4 regions of the Marinobacterium sp. YM272 genome follow, and region 4 is predicted to be linked to each of the others. Evidence: predicted binding sites of a transcription regulator. Region 4 holds the regulator's gene; each other region holds the start of a gene.
The links. Region 4 encodes FNR, which switches genes on or off when oxygen is low (the NO sensors DNR and NnrR bind a similar motif). Its sites were predicted from a motif close to TTGATNTANATCAA; they were not measured.

Region 1: a site for FNR is predicted at 2,136-2,149, ahead of ACQUQP_RS03150 (Hsp20/alpha crystallin family protein). Genes of this name have one in related genera too.
Region 2: a site for FNR is predicted at 2,438-2,451, ahead of ACQUQP_RS12955 (DUF523 domain-containing protein). Genes of this name have one in related genera too.
Region 3: a site for FNR is predicted at 3,023-3,036, ahead of ACQUQP_RS04925 (histone deacetylase family protein). Genes of this name have one in related genera too.

The regions. Positions count from the first base shown of each region.
Region 1 covers NZ_CP194171.1:671,390-675,949, forward strand. Annotated here, with positions in the region: gene ACQUQP_RS03140 (PilZ domain-containing protein) at 1-70, opposite strand, end outside; gene ettA (energy-dependent translational throttle protein EttA) at 306-1,964, opposite strand; gene ACQUQP_RS03150 (Hsp20/alpha crystallin family protein) at 2,271-2,693, shown strand; gene glyA (serine hydroxymethyltransferase) at 2,913-4,169, shown strand; gene nrdR (transcriptional regulator NrdR) at 4,367-4,560, shown strand, end outside.
Region 2 covers NZ_CP194171.1:2,919,004-2,923,563, reverse strand. Annotated here, with positions in the region: gene ACQUQP_RS12965 (acylphosphatase) at 1-45, shown strand, start outside; gene ACQUQP_RS12960 (proline--tRNA ligase) at 94-1,806, opposite strand; gene ACQUQP_RS12955 (DUF523 domain-containing protein) at 1,859-2,374, opposite strand; gene ACQUQP_RS12950 (MaoC family dehydratase) at 2,505-2,936, opposite strand; gene ACQUQP_RS12945 (ABC transporter ATP-binding protein) at 3,101-3,757, shown strand; gene ACQUQP_RS12940 (ABC transporter permease) at 3,754-4,527, shown strand.
Region 3 covers NZ_CP194171.1:1,045,805-1,050,364, reverse strand. Annotated here, with positions in the region: gene flgA (flagellar basal body P-ring formation chaperone FlgA) at 1-4, shown strand, start outside; gene flgM (flagellar biosynthesis anti-sigma factor FlgM) at 195-521, shown strand; gene ACQUQP_RS04940 (flagella synthesis protein FlgN) at 542-1,030, shown strand; tRNA gene ACQUQP_RS04935 (tRNA-Arg) at 1,066-1,140, shown strand; gene ACQUQP_RS04930 (tetratricopeptide repeat protein) at 1,199-2,809, opposite strand; gene ACQUQP_RS04925 (histone deacetylase family protein) at 3,133-4,053, shown strand; gene ACQUQP_RS04920 (sodium ion-translocating decarboxylase subunit beta) at 4,236-4,560, opposite strand, start outside.
Region 4 covers NZ_CP194171.1:2,201,459-2,206,018, reverse strand. Annotated here, with positions in the region: gene ACQUQP_RS09860 (sulfite exporter TauE/SafE family protein) at 1-205, shown strand, start outside; gene hemN (oxygen-independent coproporphyrinogen III oxidase) at 281-1,672, shown strand; gene fnr (fumarate/nitrate reduction transcriptional regulator Fnr) at 1,764-2,537, shown strand; gene ACQUQP_RS09845 (adenine phosphoribosyltransferase) at 2,700-3,242, shown strand; gene ACQUQP_RS09840 (recombination-associated protein RdgC) at 3,339-4,256, shown strand; gene queE (7-carboxy-7-deazaguanine synthase) at 4,261-4,560, shown strand, end outside.

The DNA of each region.
Region 1 (4,560 bases), 1.5 Mb from region 4:
TGAGGAGTTCACAGCCAGCATCGAACTGTATACGGGCAAAACGGCGGCGATCGGTTTGGCTGTCGGTCATTTCAATACCCCGTTGGACTGCAATCGTTGAACCGCTTACCCGGACGCAGGCATAGCTGTTAGTGCCGGGGTTCTGCATAGTATTACACCCCAAGTTGTTTGGGAAAGGGATGACGCCGGGCAAGAGGCTGCCTTCAGAACGGGTAAGGGAGCGTCTTTTTTCCGCCCTGTTAGCTAAATAAAAAAGCCACCGGGTTTCCCTCGGTGGCTTTGTTGTTTGCAGGCCGGGTGGCCGATCAGCTCATGCGGCGGTACTTGATCCGCTCCGGCTGATGATCCTTGCCGTAGCGGCGCTTGTAGTCTTCGGCATACTCGGTGTAGTTGCCTTCGAAGAACTCCACGTTGGAGTCGCCTTCGTACGCGATCATGTGGGTACAGATACGGTCGAGGAACCAGCGATCGTGCGAGATCACCACCGCGCAGCCCGGGAACGCCAGCAGGGCGTCTTCCAGTGCACGCAGAGTCTCGATGTCCAGGTCGTTGGTCGGTTCGTCGAGCAGCAGCACGTTGCCGCCTTCTTTCAGCAGCTTCGCCATGTGCAGGCGGTTGCGCTCACCACCGGAGAGATCCTTGACGAACTTCTGCTGGTCGGAACCCTTGAAGTTGAAACGGCCGCAGTAGGCGCGCGCCGGGGTCTGGTAGTTACCGACAGTGATGATGTCCTGGCCGTCGGAGATCTCCTGGAACACGGTGTTGTTGCCTTCCAGTTCGCGGGACTGGTTGACGTAGGAGAGCTGCACCGTGGAGCCGATTTCGATCTCGCCGGCATCGGGCTGTTCTTCGCCGGTCAGCATGCGGAACAGGGTGGACTTACCGGCGCCGTTCGGACCGATGATACCGACGATGGCACCCGGCGGGATGGTGAAGTTCAGGTTTTCGAACAGCAGCTTATCGCCGTAGGACTTGGTGACGTTGTGCAACTCGATCACCTTGTCGCCGAGGCGCGGACCGGGCGGGATGTAGATCTCCTGGGTCTCGTTGCGCTGCTGGAACTCGCGGGAGTTCATCTCCTCGAACTGCTTTAGACGCGCCTTGGACTTGGTCTGACGGCCTTTGGCGCCCTGACGCACCCACTCCAGCTCGGACTTCATCGCCTTGCGGTGAGCCGCTTCAGACTTGGCTTCCTGCTCCAGGCGGGCTTCTTTCTGCTCCAGCCAGCTGGAGTAGTTGCCTTCCCAGGGGATGCCGTGACCGCGGTCCAGTTCCAGGATCCAGCCGGCAGCGTTGTCGAGGAAGTAACGGTCGTGGGTGATCGCTACCACTGTGCCCGGGTATTCCTGCAGGAAGCGCTCGATCCAGGCGATCGACTCAGCGTCCAGGTGGTTGGTGGGCTCGTCCAGCAGCAGCATGTCCGGGTGATCCAGCAGCAGGCGGCACAGCGCCACGCGGCGGCGCTCACCACCGGAGAGGTTTTTCACCTCGGCATCCCAGGGCGGCAGACGCATGGCGTCGGCAGCGCGCTCCAGGGCCTGATCCAGGTTGTGACCGTCTTTGGCGGTGATCAGGTTTTCCAGCTCACCCTGTTTTTTTGCCAGCTCGTCGAAATCCGCGTCCGGGTCGGCGTAGGCAGCGTACACCTGGTCCAGCTCGGCCAGGGCGCCCTTGACGTCAGCGACCGCTTCCTCGACCACTTCGCGCACGGTCTTGCTGTCATCCAGCTCCGGCTCCTGCGGCAGGTAACCGACCTTCATGTTCGGCATCGGGCGCGCTTCACCGGTGTAATCCTTGTCGACGCCAGCCATGATGCGCAGCAGCGTGGATTTACCGGCGCCGTTCAGACCCAGCACACCGATCTTGGCGCCCGGGAAGAATGACAGGGAAATATCTTTGAGAATCTCGCGTTTCGGCGGAACAACCTTGCCGACGCGGTTCATCGTGTAAACGTACTGAGCCATCCAGAAGGACCTCTGGTTTTGAAAAGGGTTAACAAAGGATGGCGGGGATTTTACCTCTGAGGCGAATGTAATACCAATGGCGCGACACGGCGATGACAGAGGTGTGCGGCAATAGCGGGTAAGCCGATAGCCGACAGGGCGTGTGGCGTCGAGGTCAAAATCACCCGGTTTTTGCTGCCGGTCAATATCCCGATTTGAAGCGGTTCATTCCACTTTCTATATTCAGATTGGAGATCCGGCGGTGGTGATCCGGCAAGCGGATTCGCCGCCCCGTACCTGAGAATAAAATGAAAAGGGGGTGATCTTATGAGTCGCAATCTGACCCGGTTCAACAGTCTGTTCGACGATACCTTTCTGAACGACTTTTTCCGCCCGCTGAGCGCGCGCGAGGGTGGCGAGAAAGTGCCGGCGATCGATGTTCATGAGAACGACGGGGCCTATACGGTCAACGTGGATCTGCCGGGGGTTAAGAAAGAGGATATCAGCGTCAAGCTTGAGAACGGTGTGCTCACCGTGCGCGGTGAAACCCGTAAAGAAGACAAGGAAGAGAAAGACGGCAAACTGATCCGCCAGGAGCGTCATGTGGGCCAGTTTATCCGTCAGCTCAGCGTCGGTTCCGATGTGGACCCGGCCGCCGTCAAGGCCAGCTTCAACGATGGTGTGCTGTCGCTGACACTGCCGAAGAAAGCGCCGGAAGAGAAAGAAGCGGCTGATATCGCCATCGAATGACACCTCAACATGCGGCGGCCGGTTCTGGCCGTCGCACGGGGCGTTCTGTCAGCCTGACAGAATGAAAACCGCTCCATCCCGCCTGATCGTATTTCATGTGCCCCACGGATGCTTTTTCGACTATAATGCTGGCCTTTTCGCGGCAGTTGGCTAAGTGCGCTCCGGTTTCCGGGCAATAACGGGCCGCTGCCGAAGACGTTGCTCAATCAGGGGACAGTAATGTTTAGCAAAGATATGTCTATCGCCAGCTTCGACCAGGATCTCTGGGACGCAATGCAGTCCGAGGTGACCCGCCAGGAGGAGCACATCGAGCTGATCGCTTCCGAAAACTACACCAGCCCGCGTGTAATGGAAGCTCAGGGTTCCGCGTTGACCAACAAGTACGCGGAAGGCTATCCGGGCAAACGTTACTACGGTGGTTGCGAGTACGTCGATATCGTCGAGAACCTGGCGATCGATCGTGCCTGCGAACTGTTCGGCGCCAACTTCGCCAACGTCCAGCCGCACTCCGGTTCCCAGGCCAACGCTGCCGTTTACATGGCGCTTTGCAAGCCGGGTGACACCGTTCTCGGCATGAGCCTGGCGCACGGTGGTCACCTGACTCACGGTGCGTCCGTGTCTTTCTCCGGTCGTATCTACAACGCCGTTCAGTACGGTCTGAACCCGGAAACCGGCGAGATCGATTACGCCGAAGTTGAGCGCCTGGCGCTGGAGCACAAGCCGAAGATGATCGTTGCCGGCTTCTCCGCCTACTCCATGATCATCGACTGGGCCAAGTTCCGTGAAATCGCCGACAAGGTTGGTGCTTACCTGTTCGTTGACATGGCCCACGTCGCCGGCCTGGTTGCTGCCGGTCAGTACCCGTCTCCGATGCAGTACGCCGACGTCGTTACCACCACTACCCACAAGACCCTGGGTGGCCCGCGTGGTGGTCTGATCCTGTCTGCCCGCGCCGATGAAGAGCTGCAGCGCAAGCTGAACTTCGCCGTATTCCCTGAATCCCAGGGCGGCCCGCTGATGCACATCATCGCGGCCAAGGCGGTTTGCTTTAAAGAAGCGATGGAGCCGGAGTGGAAGGAGTATCAGGCGCAGGTCGTCAAGAACGCCAAGGCGATGGTCAAGGTGTTCCTGGAGCGCGGAATCGACATCGTTTCCGGCGGCACCGAAGATCACCTGTTCCTGGTTGACCTGGTCAGCAAGGATATCACCGGTAAGGATGCGGATGCCGCTCTGGGCCGCGCCAACATCACCGTGAACAAGAACGCCGTACCGAACGACCCGCGTTCACCGTTCGTGACCTCCGGTCTGCGTATCGGTACTCCGGCGGTGACCCGTCGTGGCTTCAAGGAAGCGGAAGTCACCGAGCTGACCGGCTGGATCTGCGACGTCCTCGAAGATATCAACAACGAGGACGTGATCGAGGCGGTCAAGGCCAAGGTCGTGGATATCTGCGCACGTTTCCCGGTTTACAAGTAAATCGGAATATAAACGACGCACGGGGGTGAAACCCTATAAACGGAGGCTGGAAAGTTAAGTCCGGCCTCCCTAGAATACCGGGGCGGTGATAAACCGCCCCGTTTGTTTTATCTGGCGCTTTGTAAAAAACGCTATAAACAGTTTAAAACGCTCTTTTTCCCGGTCTCAGGACCGCCGCTCTTTATTCGAGGCTGAGGATGCATTGTCCGTTCTGTGGCGCAAGTGATACCAAGGTTGTCGACTCACGGCTGGTGGCCGAGGGGCAGCAGGTGCGCAGGCGTCGTGAGTGCGTCAAATGCCACGAACGTTTCACCACCTTTGAAGAAGCGGAGCTGGTCATGCCTCGCGTGATCAAGGGTGATGGCACCCGGCAGCCGTTCGACGAGGCCAA
Region 2 (4,560 bases), 720 kb from region 4:
ATGAAGCAGTATGAGGGTTTCACCATTCGTCGTGATGGCGAATGACATAAAAACGGCGCCTTAGAGGCGCCGTTTTTGCTCTATGGCATTGAGTTATGCCAGGGCGTTCCGGATAAATGCCAGCGCCTCATCGGCGGAGATATCACGGGACTCGGCGTCGGTACGGGCCTTGTATTCCATGGTGCCGTTACCCAGGCCTCGATCGGAAATAACCAGGCGATGCGGGATGCCGATCAGTTCCATATCGGCGAATTTCACGCCCGGGCGCTCCTTGCGGTCATCCAGCAGGACATCGATACCGGCTTTGGTGAGCGCTTCGTACAGCTCGTCCGCCTTGGCTTTCACCGCGTCGGACTTGTCATAGTTCAGCGGTACCAGCGCTACAGTGAACGGTGCCAGCGTCTGCGGCCAGACGATACCCTTGTCGTCGTAGTTCTGCTCGATAGCAGCGGCGACGACACGGGAGATACCGATGCCGTAGCAGCCCATATCCATAGTGACGGACTTGCCGTTTTCATCGAGTACGGTAGCGGACATCGCTTCGGAGTACTTGGTGCCGAGCTGGAATACGTGACCGACCTCGATACCGCGTTTGATCACCAGGTTGCCGTTGCCGCAGGGGCTTGGGTCACCTTCCACTACCTTGCGCAGGTCGGCGATTTCCGGGGTCGGCAGGTCGCGCTCCCAGTTGATGCCGAAGTAGTGCTTGTCTTCGATGTTGGCGCCGGCGCCAAAATCGCTCATGGTCGCGACGCTACGATCAATAATGCAGGGGATCGGCAGGTTGAGCGGACCCAGTGAGCCAGGGCCTGCACCGATGAGCGGACGGATCTCGTCTTCGGTGGCCATGCGCAGCGGTGATTCAACCTGTGGCAGTTTTTCTGCCTTGATCTCGTTCAGTTCATGGTCGCCACGGACCAGCAGGGCAACAAAATCAGCTTCGCACTCTTCGCTGGCCGCCACGATCAGGGTCTTGATGGTCTTTTCGATCGGCAGATTGAACTGCTCGACCAGCTGCGCAATGGTCTTGGCATTGGGTGTGTCGACCAGGGTCATCTCCTGGGTCGCTTCGCCACGCTCGCCCAGCGGCAGGGCTTCGGCCAGTTCCACGTTGGCAGCGTAATCGCTGCTGTCGGAGAAGGCGATATCATCTTCGCCGGACTGCGCCAGCACGTGGAACTCGTGCGAGGTGCTGCCACCGATAGAGCCGGTGTCTGCCAGTACCGGGCGGAAATCCATACCCAGGCGGGTGAAGATGCGGACGTAGGTGTCATACATCTTTTCATAGGTCTGCTGCAGCGATTCGCGGTTGGCATGGAAGGAGTAGGCGTCCTTCATGACGAACTCGCGGGAACGCATCACGCCGAAGCGCGGACGGATCTCGTCGCGGAACTTGGTCTGGATCTGGTAGAAGTTGGCCGGCAGCTGTTTGTAGCTGCGGATCTCCCGGCGAATCATGTCGGTGATGACCTCTTCGTGGGTCGGGCCAACGCAGAATTCGCGGTCGTGGCGGTCATTCACACGCAGCAGCTCGGGACCATACTGCTCCCAGCGGCCGGATTCCTCCCAGAGTTCAGCAGGCTGAATCGCGGGCATCAGCACTTCCTGGGCACCGGCCGCGTCCATCTCTTCGCGGACGATGCGCTCGACTTTGCGCAGAGTGCGAAGGCCCATTGGCAGCCAGGTGTACAGGCCCGCCGCCAGTTTGCGGATCATGCCCGCGCGCAGCATTAGCTGGTGACTGATAACCTCGGCGTCTGCCGGGGTTTCTTTCAGAGTGGCAATCAGGTAGTTACTTGCTCGCATGGTTCCGCTTGTTCCAAGTGAAAAATGGCCCTCATTTTAGGGGCGAGGTGGCTTAGCCACAAGTCGTGGCGTAGCGAGTGCTGTTTTCTGCCTCGCGTGGCAGGTCGCGGGACTCGACAAACTGGATCAGCTGGTCGATCTCCTCTTCATTGAAAACAGGCCTGCCTTCGCGAATCAGCTCGTTGGCGGTTACGCCGGGTAGATTGACCAGTTCGCCGGAAAACCTGCCGTTATAGGTGGAGCGGTTGCCGCAGGATGGGCTGCGTGCCTTCATCAGCGCACAGCAGCAGTTATGTTCGCGGGCAATATCCGATGCCAGCTCAGCACCGGCGAGAAATTGAGGCGTACGATCCTCCCCGTCCCGGTCGGTGACCAGAAGAGGAAAGCGGGACTGAACTTCGGCGGGTGAGCGCGGGGTGGGCAGGCCGCCCAGCACTTCAGGGCAGACGGCGATGAGTCTGCCTTCCTGTTTCCAGCGGGAGATAACCGGGTGTTCGATGAGGTTGTGGTTGCCGTCGTAGCGTACCTGAGAGCCCAGCAGGCAGGCGCTGACCAGAATTTTTTCCATGTGTAACGAACCATATCCGTCTTTGTTTTATTGTTATTTTCGCACGCGGAGTTTAAAGCTAGATTGCAGCAGGTCAAAGCCGACTTTGGTTACAGCCATTTTTTTTGCTGCCGCAATCTGCTTTTAGCGCTTAGGCGGGGCGCTTATCGACCATGAAAGTTGCCTCGCCGGTCGCCACCAGTTTGTCACCCACATGCACATCGGTGCGGCAGATAACGCGGGCACGGCGTTCGTTGATCTCGGTAACCGTGAGGGTGGCCTGGGCGGTATCGCCGATATGTACCGGGGCTTTGAACTTGATCTGCTGATCCACGTAAATACAGCCCGGGCCTGGCAGCCGGGTGCCCGCTACCGTTGAAATAAGCGCGGCGCTGAACATGCCGTGCACGATACGGCCGCCGAAAGGCGTCTGCTTGGCATACTCTTCGTTTACGTGCATCGGGTTGTTGTCGCCAGAGATACCGGCGAACAGGTACACGTCCGATTCCGAGATGGTTTTGGCGAAAGAGGCGCTCATGCCAACTTCCAGGTCTTCAAGATAGTATCCGTGCAGGTCGTCCATACTTTATTTCCTTGTCCAGCGGGTTAGGGAGCAGCGGCGTTTGAATTGTTACAGAATACACTCAATCTGTTGCAGCTTATTTATAGTAGAGGGCAGTGTAATCCAACTGGCTGCTGCCGCGAAGCCGGCCGGGTTGAATCAGGGTTTTTCGAGGTTTGGGACGCGTGGAGAACAGGTCTCTTATCGTCTGTCGCTCACTTGAGCTTGCCCGTGAGGGCAGGGTGCTGCTTGAGGCGACCGATTTTTCGATAGCGGCGGGGGAGCGCGTGCTGATCACCGGGTCTTCCGGCTGTGGTAAATCGACGCTGCTGCGCTGCTTCTGTCTGCTGGATCCGGGTGGCGAGAGATCGGTCCTGTTCAAGGGCAGGCCCATCGGCGACTGGCCGGTCACGACGCTGCGCAGTGCTGTCGCCTACCTGCCGCAAACGCCGGTCATGGTTGAGGGGAGTGTGCGGGATAACCTCTGTCTGGCGCTGTCGCTGAAAGCGCATCGAGGGCTTAGCTTCGATGACGGGCAGTTAAAAGCGGGGCTCGACAGCGTGGCACTTGAGCTGAGCCTGGATGCGGACGCACAGCGCCTGTCGCCCGGGGAAAAAGCGCGGGTTGCGCTGCTGCAGCGCTTGATGCTCAAGCCCGAACTGCTGCTCTGTGATGAGCCGATTGCGGCTCTGGATGAGGAGAACGCAGAGATTGTTGCCGGGCTTCTGGTCAACGCCGGTGCTGAAGGTATGGCGCAGGTGGTAGTGAGTCACCAGCCGCTGAGTGGCTTTCAGGGGCAGCATTACCACTTTGTTAATCGCAGACTGGAGCGGGTGCCATGAATGCGATAGAAATCGGTTGGGGTCAGCTGCTGATCTCGCTGGTATTTATTCTGCTGGCCGCGGTGGCATCGCTCTATTACCGCCTGCGTATGGAGCGCGATCTCGTTATCGGTACTGTGCGCACCTTTGCTCAGCTGGCGCTGGTCGGTTACCTGCTGCAGTTTGTCTTCGACCTGCAGAACCCCTGGCTGATCCTGCTGCTGTATCTCTGGATGCTGTTCTGGGCTGCCCAGGCGATACATGGCAGGGTGGATGAGGCAAAGGTCGCCATTCTGGGTCCGACCTTCATTGCCATGGCGCTGACTTTTACGCTGATTACCGTGACGGTGACCAGTGCCGTTGTGCAGGTCGAGCCCTGGTACAAACCGCAGTACTTTATTCCCCTGGGTGGCATGATTGCCGGCAATGCGATGAACGCGATCTCCATATCGCTGGAACGTCTGCTTTCAGGGCTGCGCCAGCAGAGGGCAGAGGTCGAGCTGATTCTCAGTCTTGGTGGTTCCTGGGAAGAGTCCTGCCGTAAGCTGAGGCGGGAAGCGATACGGGCGGGCATGATTCCCTCGGTGAACGCCATGATGACCGTGGGGCTGGTTTCCCTTCCCGGCATGATGAGCGGCCAGATCCTGGCGGGTGCGGATCCGACGCAGGCGGTGCGCTACCAGATACTGGTCATGCTCATGCTGGTCGGTGCGACGGCACTGGGAACATTAATAGTGGTCAATCTTATCCTGCGGCGCTGTTTTACCCGCCATGACCAGTTGCGCCTCTGATCTGAGCGTAATTGTTGTTGCCTGCTAAAATGG
Region 3 (4,560 bases), 1.2 Mb from region 4:
ATGATTCGCCTTGGCAACGTGGTCAGCCTGCCTGGTTGGCCCGGTTGCTGGCGGGGTTTATACTGATCATCTCAGGTATCTGAAAGTCGACTTTTCGGTACCTGAGGAATTTTGTCAGTTTTTTTTAGAATTTGCCTAAAGTTTCCGGCCGGCTAACCGATACCCTTAGCTGTAACAGATAAGAGGTACGTAAAATGGCAATCGATCTAATAGGTCCGTCCTCCACGCCAAACAGCGGCGGACGCGGCAATAAGGTCAACAATGAGCAGCAGAGCACTACCGGTAAAGCCGGTGGGTCTGGCGGTGCTCAGCCATCGGTTAATCAGGCTCCGGTAGACACTGTAAAAATCAGTGAAGCAGCACTGGCAGCTCAAAACGTTGCCAAAGAGCTGAAATCAGAGCCCGAGGTCAACAGCGACCGGGTTGCAGAACTCAAGGCCGCGATCGACAGTGGCGAGTACAAAGTGAACGCCGAGCGGGTTGCTGACCGGATGCTGGCGTTCGAAGACCTGTTCCGCTGAGCCTAAGCAAGCAACGACCGATGCCAAATCCGCAACTATCCGAAGAACTCTACCCCCTGATAAACCAGGGCGTGGAGCTTCTGCGTGAGCTAAACACACTGATAGCCGATGAGCGCCGGGCGCTGGAAAAGCGCGATCTGGAAGGGATCGAGCACTGCACCGAGCGCAAGGCGGAGCTGCTCGGCAGAATCAAGGACAACTTCAATACACGGCACGAGCTGATGACGTCGGCCGGTATCGAGTTATCCGCAGAGGGCTGGGACGCATTTATCGCCGCGCTCCCCGCCGAAGCGGCCACGCCGCTGTCTCAGGCCTGGAATGAACTAAGCACTCTCCTGGAAGCCTCGCAGCGGGAAAGCCAGATCAATCAGCAGCTGGTTCATCGCGGCCAGGAAAATACCGCGCGCCTGCTAAACCTGCTTCAGGGCAAGAATCAAAAAAGCGAGCTTTATGGCCGCTCCGGTTCTCGCAACAATTTCAGCACCCAAAGCCGCATCGGCAAAGCCTAGCCTCAGCACCGCTTTGTCGCTACAATGCGCGCCGTCTCCCCATAGTTCAATGGATAGAACAAACCCCTCCTAAGGGTTAGATCGGGGTTCGAATCCCTGTGGGGAGACCACATTCCTCTCGTTTTTTATACCTTCCCCGCCCTTCCGGCCACACGGCATCGACGGCGCTTAGCGCAGCAATACACCAAGCGAACCTGGCGGCAGACTCTCTACCGGCTGTTGACGCAACAGTCCGAACTGATCCAGACGCTCCTGTGCAGCGGTATCCAGTGGCAGTTGTTGTGCAAGACGTAGATAGCGATCGACCATTTTCAGACGCTCTGCACGCCGCTGGCTCGTATCCCGCGCCGATTCCAGGTAAAGCTGCGCCAGGTTCAGCAGCGCAGCGGGATAACGCGGGTCGTACTCGATAGCCAGACCAAAATAGCGGATCGCCTGAGACAGCTTGCCGGCCATGTAATGCTTGACCCCCAGTCGGTTAACCTTGGCAGCCATCTCAGAGTCTCTGCGCGTGCCAGCGGTTTCAGCTGCTGGCTCAACAAGGGTTTCGGGCTCCAGCATCGGCACCCTGTCACCGCTAAGCAGCAACTCTTCCCGCTCCAGGTCCAGGGGAATCTCCAGCGCCCTGTTACGACTGTCCGCCTCCCGCTGCAGGCGACCCGCCTCCTCCTCGTCGCCCTGATCCCGGGCCAGCTTGCCGCGGAGCAGCGCGGACCTGACCTTTAGCGCAGGCTCCTTCGGAAAGTTATATTCGGCGTTATTCAGCAGCGTCTCAAACTCATTGCGCAGATCGGTCGCCCGGCGCGGATCGGCATCTTTCATCTCCAGCCGACGCACGTTGGCCAGACGAAGGTAGGGCTCCGGTGAACGAAAACAGCTATTCCGCCCAAGCACGATGGAACGCCGATAAGCCCCCTCGGCAACATCCAGGGCCTGTGACTGGGTCGCCACACGCCCCAGCTCCATCTGCCGCGGCACTCCCAACGGTGCTTTCCGGGTCGCCTCTTTCAGTGTTTCACGGGCATCGTGAAGCAGGCCATTGAGCTCGTGTACCCTTGCCAGCAGGTCATAGGCGGCGATCAGCAGCGGGTGGGATTCTATCAGCCCAGTCAGCAGCTCTTTCGACTCTTCAAGGCGCCCCAGCCGCAGCAAAGCCTCGGCCATCAGCAGACCGGTATCCTTGTCCTTGTCTTTCCAGTATTGCCGCTCCAGCTCCTCGTAAGCCTGACCCGCTTTACCCAGGTTTATCAGGCAACGGCCACGCAACCTTATCGCCTGATCAAAGCAGGGATCCGAACGGGAGATCTTCTTACAGGCCTCAACAGCAGATTCCAGGTCACCGATCTCAATCGCTTGCTCCATGGGATAGAGCGAGCGCTTGCGAATTATCAGCTGATCCAGGCGCTGCTTGAGTTCTTCAATGGAGAAAGGTCGCGTCAGGAGAAAGTCGGGGCGACTGTCGATAGCGTGCAGCACCAACTCCTGAGACGCATCGGAGGTCATGAATATCCACCCTGCCGTGGGTCGGATAAAACCGCGATAACGCGCCTCTTCAAGAATCTGGGCACCGCTTACAGCATCGCTGCTGTTATGGCCCAGCAGAATAATATCGAACGCTTCGTCACGGATCAGGTCCAGCACATGATCGTTAACCGAGCTTGCCCTCAGGTTCTGGACACCCAGCTCTCGCAGCATGTAAAAGATGGTCGAGCGCATGTTGCCGCTACTATCGACAAGCAGCACACTCTTATCGGAATAATCGATTTTCGGCGGAGCCACTTAACTTTTCGCTCACCCTGCTGAAACCGGCACGCACCGGTTGCTGATCCAAATGACGGGAATTCAAACGCCAGTATACAGAGACTTGAAGCGACGACGAAACAACGGCGGGAGCAGAAAAAGAAAAGGCACCGATGTAGGGTGAAAACATGCGGTGCCTAAAGACAGTTCTATGCTGTAGGTACAGACTACTCCTCCCGCCTGCGGAGCGTTATGACCTGCGTCAATGGGTCGCCGCAGACACTAGCCGTAAGACCTTCGCCTTAAATGCAGCGGCGGGCTTTTGTAATAAAATAAAAACAGATGGGACAAACGGACAAATAATGACAACAGCCTACATAACCCATCCGGACTGCAGCCTCCACAACATGGGGCCAGAGCATCCGGAAAGCCCTATTCGTCTGCACGCTATCCAGCGCGTACTGGAACGCACAGGCCTGATCGAGCAGCTGCTGCCTCTTGAAGCCCGGCACGTGACGCCCGAGCAGATCAAGCGTGTCCATAGCGAGCTGCATCAAACCCGGCTGGAGATGAAGCTGCCGATAGAAGGCGTTGTCTACACCGACGAGGACACGGCACTGTGCCCTGACTCCCTGCACGCTGCCAGCCTGTCAGCCGGTGGCGCCGTTCTCGCCACCGAGCAGGTGTTAAGCGGCAAGGTCAAAAACGCGTTTGTCGGCACCCGCCCGCCGGGCCACCATGCAGAATTCAAAGCGGCCATGGGCTTCTGCTTCTACAACAATGTTGCCGTGGCAGCCGCTCACGCCCTCGCCCAGGAGGGGATAGAACGGGTCGCTATCCTGGATTTCGACGTGCATCACGGCAACGGCACCGTAGATATCTTCAAGGAGCGTCCAGAGGTGCTGGTCTGCTCCACCTTCCAGCACCCCTTCTATCCCGAGCGTTACAGCGAAATAGACCGCCCCAACATCGTCAACTGCCCACTGGCAGCATTCAGTCCCGCCAGCGAGTGGCGCGAAGCGATAGAGTCGCGCTGGCTGCCCGCACTGGATGCACACAAGCCGGACATGCTGTTCATCTCGGCGGGGTTTGACGCCCACAAAGAGGACCCGATGGCGGATCTGAACCTGGAAGAGGAAGACTACCGCTGGGTTACCGAGCAACTGATGGCTGTAGCCAACAAGCATGCCGGCGACCGCCTGGTATCGGTGCTTGAAGGCGGTTACAACCCGGTCGCCCTGGCCTTCAGTGTGCTGGCACATCTGGAAGCGCTTTCAGCCTGAGGTGCTGAGCAAAAACCTCGCGCCGATTGAGCCTGGCACTGCGGTTCTCAAACGGTTGTGACCGATCGCGACGGGGCGTCGCCCCCACAAAAAGCTATCGAACCCGTGTCGATGAGTCACGGGATAGAACGCAAAAGGGCTGCCAGATGGCAGCCCTTTTCTATTACGTCATTGCTAACAAGTTAGCCGACGAACTTGATCATGACACCGGCCGCTACCGCCGAGCCAATAACGCCGGCCACGTTCGGACCCATGGCGTGCATCAGCAGGAAGTTCTGCGGGTTGGCTTCGAGACCGAGCTTGTTGGATACGCGGGCAGCCATCGGCACAGCAGATACACCTGCAGAACCGATCAGCGGGTTGATCGCGTCACCGCCCTGCATCTTGTTCATCAGCTTGGCCATCAAGACACCGCAGGCAGTACCTATACCGAAAGCGATGACACCAAGAACCAGGATGCCAAGGGTTTCCAGATCCAGGAACTTGTCGGCGCTCAGCTTGGAACCC
Region 4 (4,560 bases):
GTCAGCGGCGGGGCACTGGTATGACAGCGCCCTGCTGATGATCGGTTTCGGTCTCGGCACGCTGCCGGCAATGCTGACCACCGGCCTGCTGGCCCAGCAGGTCCGATCGCTGATGCAACGCCAGGGCGTGCGCAGAGGCGCAGGGGTGCTGATTATACTCTTCGGCGTTTACACACTTCCCATTTCCGCTCTGACCGGCCATTGACGTCGGTCAAGCGATACACAGATCGGACTGTTATACTTGCGCCCCGCGACAAGGTTTAACGAGGATTGACCAGAAGTGAGCACCAATAACCGCATCCAGTGGGATCTCGATCTCATTCGCCGCTACGACCTGTCCGGGCCCCGGTATACCTCCTACCCGACAGCGCTTCAGTTCGATCCCGAGCTATCCGCCGATGATCTGATAGAGTGCGCACGCACCAGTACCGATACGAACAGTCCGCTGTCCCTCTACGTGCACATCCCTTTCTGCGAGCATGTCTGTTATTACTGCGCCTGCAACAAGGTGATCACCCGACGTCGTGACAAGGCCCAGCCCTATCTCGACACCGTCTACAAAGAGATGGAACAGCTTGCCAGCTGGTACAGCGGCGAGCGTCAGGTAAACCAGCTGCACTGGGGCGGCGGCACACCGACGTTTATCTCGGATCAGCAGATGCGCGACCTGATGGCTGCGTTGCGCCACAACTTCAATCTGCGTGATGACGACCAGGGTGACTACTCGATCGAGGTCGACCCGCGCGAAGCGCAGGACACCAGCCTCGAAGTGCTGCGCGAGATCGGTTTCAACCGCATCAGCCTGGGCGTACAGGATCTGGATCCAAAAGTGCAGGCAGCGGTCAACCGCATCCAGCCCACCGAACAGACACAGCGGGTGCTCGACACCTCCCGAGCACTGGGATTCAAGTCGATCAACATGGACCTGATCTACGGCCTTCCCCACCAGACGCTGGATGGTTTCAATGCCACCCTCGATGCGGTCATCGAGATGTCACCGGACCGGCTGTCGGTATTCAACTATGCGCATCTGCCGGATCGTTTCCGCCCCCAGCGCCATATTAAAGCCGAAGATCTGCCGAGCCCCGAAACCAAGCTGCATATTCTGCAAAGTACCATCGAGCGATTGCTGGCGGCCGGGTATGTTTATATTGGCATGGACCATTTCGCCAAGCCGGACGATGAGCTCGCGCTGGCACAGGCCAACGGCCAACTGCACCGCAACTTTCAGGGCTACACCACTCATTCCGACTGTGACCTGGTCGCCATGGGCGTATCCGCCATCAGTCAGATCGGCGATGTGTACTACCAGAACGAGCACGAGATCAGCGCCTATGGTCAGGCCGTGGCAGACCGGGGCCACGCCGTGCGCCGGGGCGTCAAGCTCAGCGCGGACGACCATATCCGTCGCGCCGTGATCACCCGGTTGATCTGCCATTTCGAGCTTGATATGCAGCGCATCGAGGCAGAATTCGCTATCGATTTCCGCCACTATTTTCATAAAGAGCTGGACAGCCTGGCGCAGTTTGCCGACGACGGTCTGGTATCACTCGACAGCCATCAAATCCGCGTGACCGATGCCGGCCGGCTGCTGATTCGTCGCATCTGTATGGCGTTTGACGCCTACATCCCGCCTGAAACAGCCACACGCCGCTATTCCAGGATCATTTAAGTGGTTACTTCAAGGCGCGCGCCAAATGTTACATAATGCCTGGGTAGCCGCTTGATAGTGATCAAACCCACCTAGAGAAAGGGACAGCCCCATGGGTGACCATAAATGTGAAGGTAAACTGCGCAGTCTCCAGCAGGTTCACTGCAACACCTGCAGTCTGAGCTCGCTGTGCCTGCCAGTTTCGCTGAACATGACCGAGATCGAACGACTCGATAACATCATCGAGAAAAGCCGACCGATCAAGAAAGGTGAGCACCTGTTTCATCAGGGCGACGCCTTTACAACCGTTTATGCCGTACGCGCCGGAACCATCAAAAGTTACACCCTGACCAATGAAGGCGAAGAGCAGATCACCGGCTTTTACTTCCCCGGTGAGCTGGTCGGTATGAGCGGCGTTGACGGTGTCACCTATCCGGTTTCCGCCAAGGTGCTGGAAACCACCACGGTCTGCGAAATTCCGTTCGAGCGGCTCGATGACCTGGCCGGGCAGATGCCGGAACTGCGTCGCCAGATGCTGCGTACCATGAGCAAGGAGCTGCGCGACGACCAGCAGATGATGATGCTGCTGTCGAAGAAAAACGCCGAGCAGCGTGTCGCTACCTTCCTGATCAAGCTGTCCACCCGCTTCCGCGCCCGCGGCTACTCCGCGACCCAGTTCCGCCTGTCGATGTCCCGTAATGAGATCGGCAACTATCTGGGCCTGGCGGTGGAAACGGTCAGCCGTATCTTTACCCGGTTCCAGGCGATGTCGCTGATCCAGGTAGACGGCAAGGAGATCGAGCTGAACAACCTGTCCGAACTCTACGACCTGGCGGGCGAATGCAACCCGTTTGCAGAGTCCGACAGCAGCACCCAAAGGGGTTAGACATAAAAAAGGCGCTTATCCGCGGGGATAAGCGCCAGTACAGTTGCACAATGAAGTAGCCATCTCAATGTGTAACCCAACGCCGACCATTAAACACCCTCACCCGCTTCTGCACATTGAGTTAGATCAACAGCAAGCCTTGGAGCCAAGGAGCCCTTCCCGATGTCCTACGACGAGTTTTACGTCAAATCCGTTATTCGCTCGCTGCCGGACTGGCCTGAGCCCGGTGTCCTGTTCAGGGATATCACACCGATTTTCAAGGACCCACTGGCACTGAGAATGGTGACCGATGCGTTCATTCATCGTTACCTGAACTCAGACCTGACTCATATCGCCTGTATCGACGCCCGCGGATTTCTGTTTGGCTCGATTCTCGCCCACCAGCTGAACCTGCCGCTGGTTCTGGTACGCAAGAAAGGCAAACTGCCCGGCGACACCATCCATCAGGAATATGAACTGGAATATGGCACCTCCGCCGTGGAGATGCAGTCTGACTCCGTCACCGCCGGCGACAGAGTACTGCTGTTTGATGACCTGATCGCCACCGGGGGCACCATCCTTGCCGCCTGCACACTGATCAAGAACCTGGGGGCCGAGGTGATTGAAGCCGCCGCGCTGATCGACCTGCCGGACCTGCAGGGGTCTTCACGCATTCAGGAAACCGGAGTGCCGGTGTATTCGCTGATCGCGTACGAGGGCGCCTGATACAGGCTCTCCCCTTGCATCTGAGCCAGTGCCACTCAATAATGCGCGCCTTCGCTTAATCCGCTGCAATCCAACTGGACCCTGACAGGAGGCGCAATGCTCTGGTTCAAAAATGCCGTCTGGTACCGTTTCACCCCCGATACCGACTTTGATGCCGATAAACTGGAGCAGGCCCTTCTCGCCAAGCCCTTCACCCCCTGCAACCGCCACGAGCAGAAACGCACCGGCTGGACTTCGCCCACCTCGGGACTGACCGAAGGCCCGGTCTTCGCCAGCAACGGTTATCTGCTGATCTGCCTGCAGCAGGAGGAGCGTATCCTCCCGGGTACCGTGGTGCGCGACGCGCTGAACGAAAAGGTGGAGCAGATCGAGCAGGAGGAGGATCGCAAGGTCTATCGCAAGGAGCGCGCGAGCCTCAAGGATGAAGTCACCTTCGAGCTTCTGCCCCGCGCATTCACCCGGCGTCGCCCCACCCACGCCCTGGTTTCCGCCGAGCACGGCTGGATTGTCGTCGACGCCTCGTCGATCAATAAAGCCGAACAACTGCTCAGCGAACTGCGGGAAGCGCTTGGCTCCCTGCGCGTGCGCCTTCCCGAGGTACAGCAGTCCCCCGGCGCCACCCTGTCCGGCTGGGTGATGGGCGAACCAGCCCTGCCGAACGGCTTCGAACTCGAGCAGGAGTGCGAGCTGAAAGATACCCTCGCGGACGAATCCGGGGTGATCAAAATCAAGGGGCAGGAACTGACCAGTAACGAGATCCGCGCCCATATCGAGGGCGGCATGGAGGTCAGCAAGCTGGCACTCTGCTGGGAGCAGCAGCTACGCACGGTACTGCACTCGGACCTGACCCTGCACCGGCTGCGACTGACCGATGAGTACCGCGACCAGCTTGAAGAACAGGCCCCGGAAGAGGAGCTTGCCTCCCTGGACGCCGATGTCACCCAGCTTGGCCTCGAATTCACCCGGCTGTTCCCGCAGGTCCTCGCGGCTTTTGGCGGCGAGCTGGAGCGCTAGGACGATGTACACAGTCTACGAGATGTTCTACACCCTGCAGGGTGAAGGCGCCCAGGCGGGCCGGCCGGCGGTATTCTGCCGTTTTGCCGGCTGCAACCTGTGGAGTGGGCGGGAGAAGGATCGCGCCGATGCGATCTGTGATTTCTGCGATACCGATTTTGTCGGCACCGGCGGCCAGGGAGGCGGAAAGTTCAGCGATGCCGCCTCGCTGGCGGCAACCATTGCCAGTCTTTGGCCAGACCTTGGACAGGGCAAGCCCTATGTGGTCTGTACCGGCGGAGAACCGGCCTTACAGCTCGATACT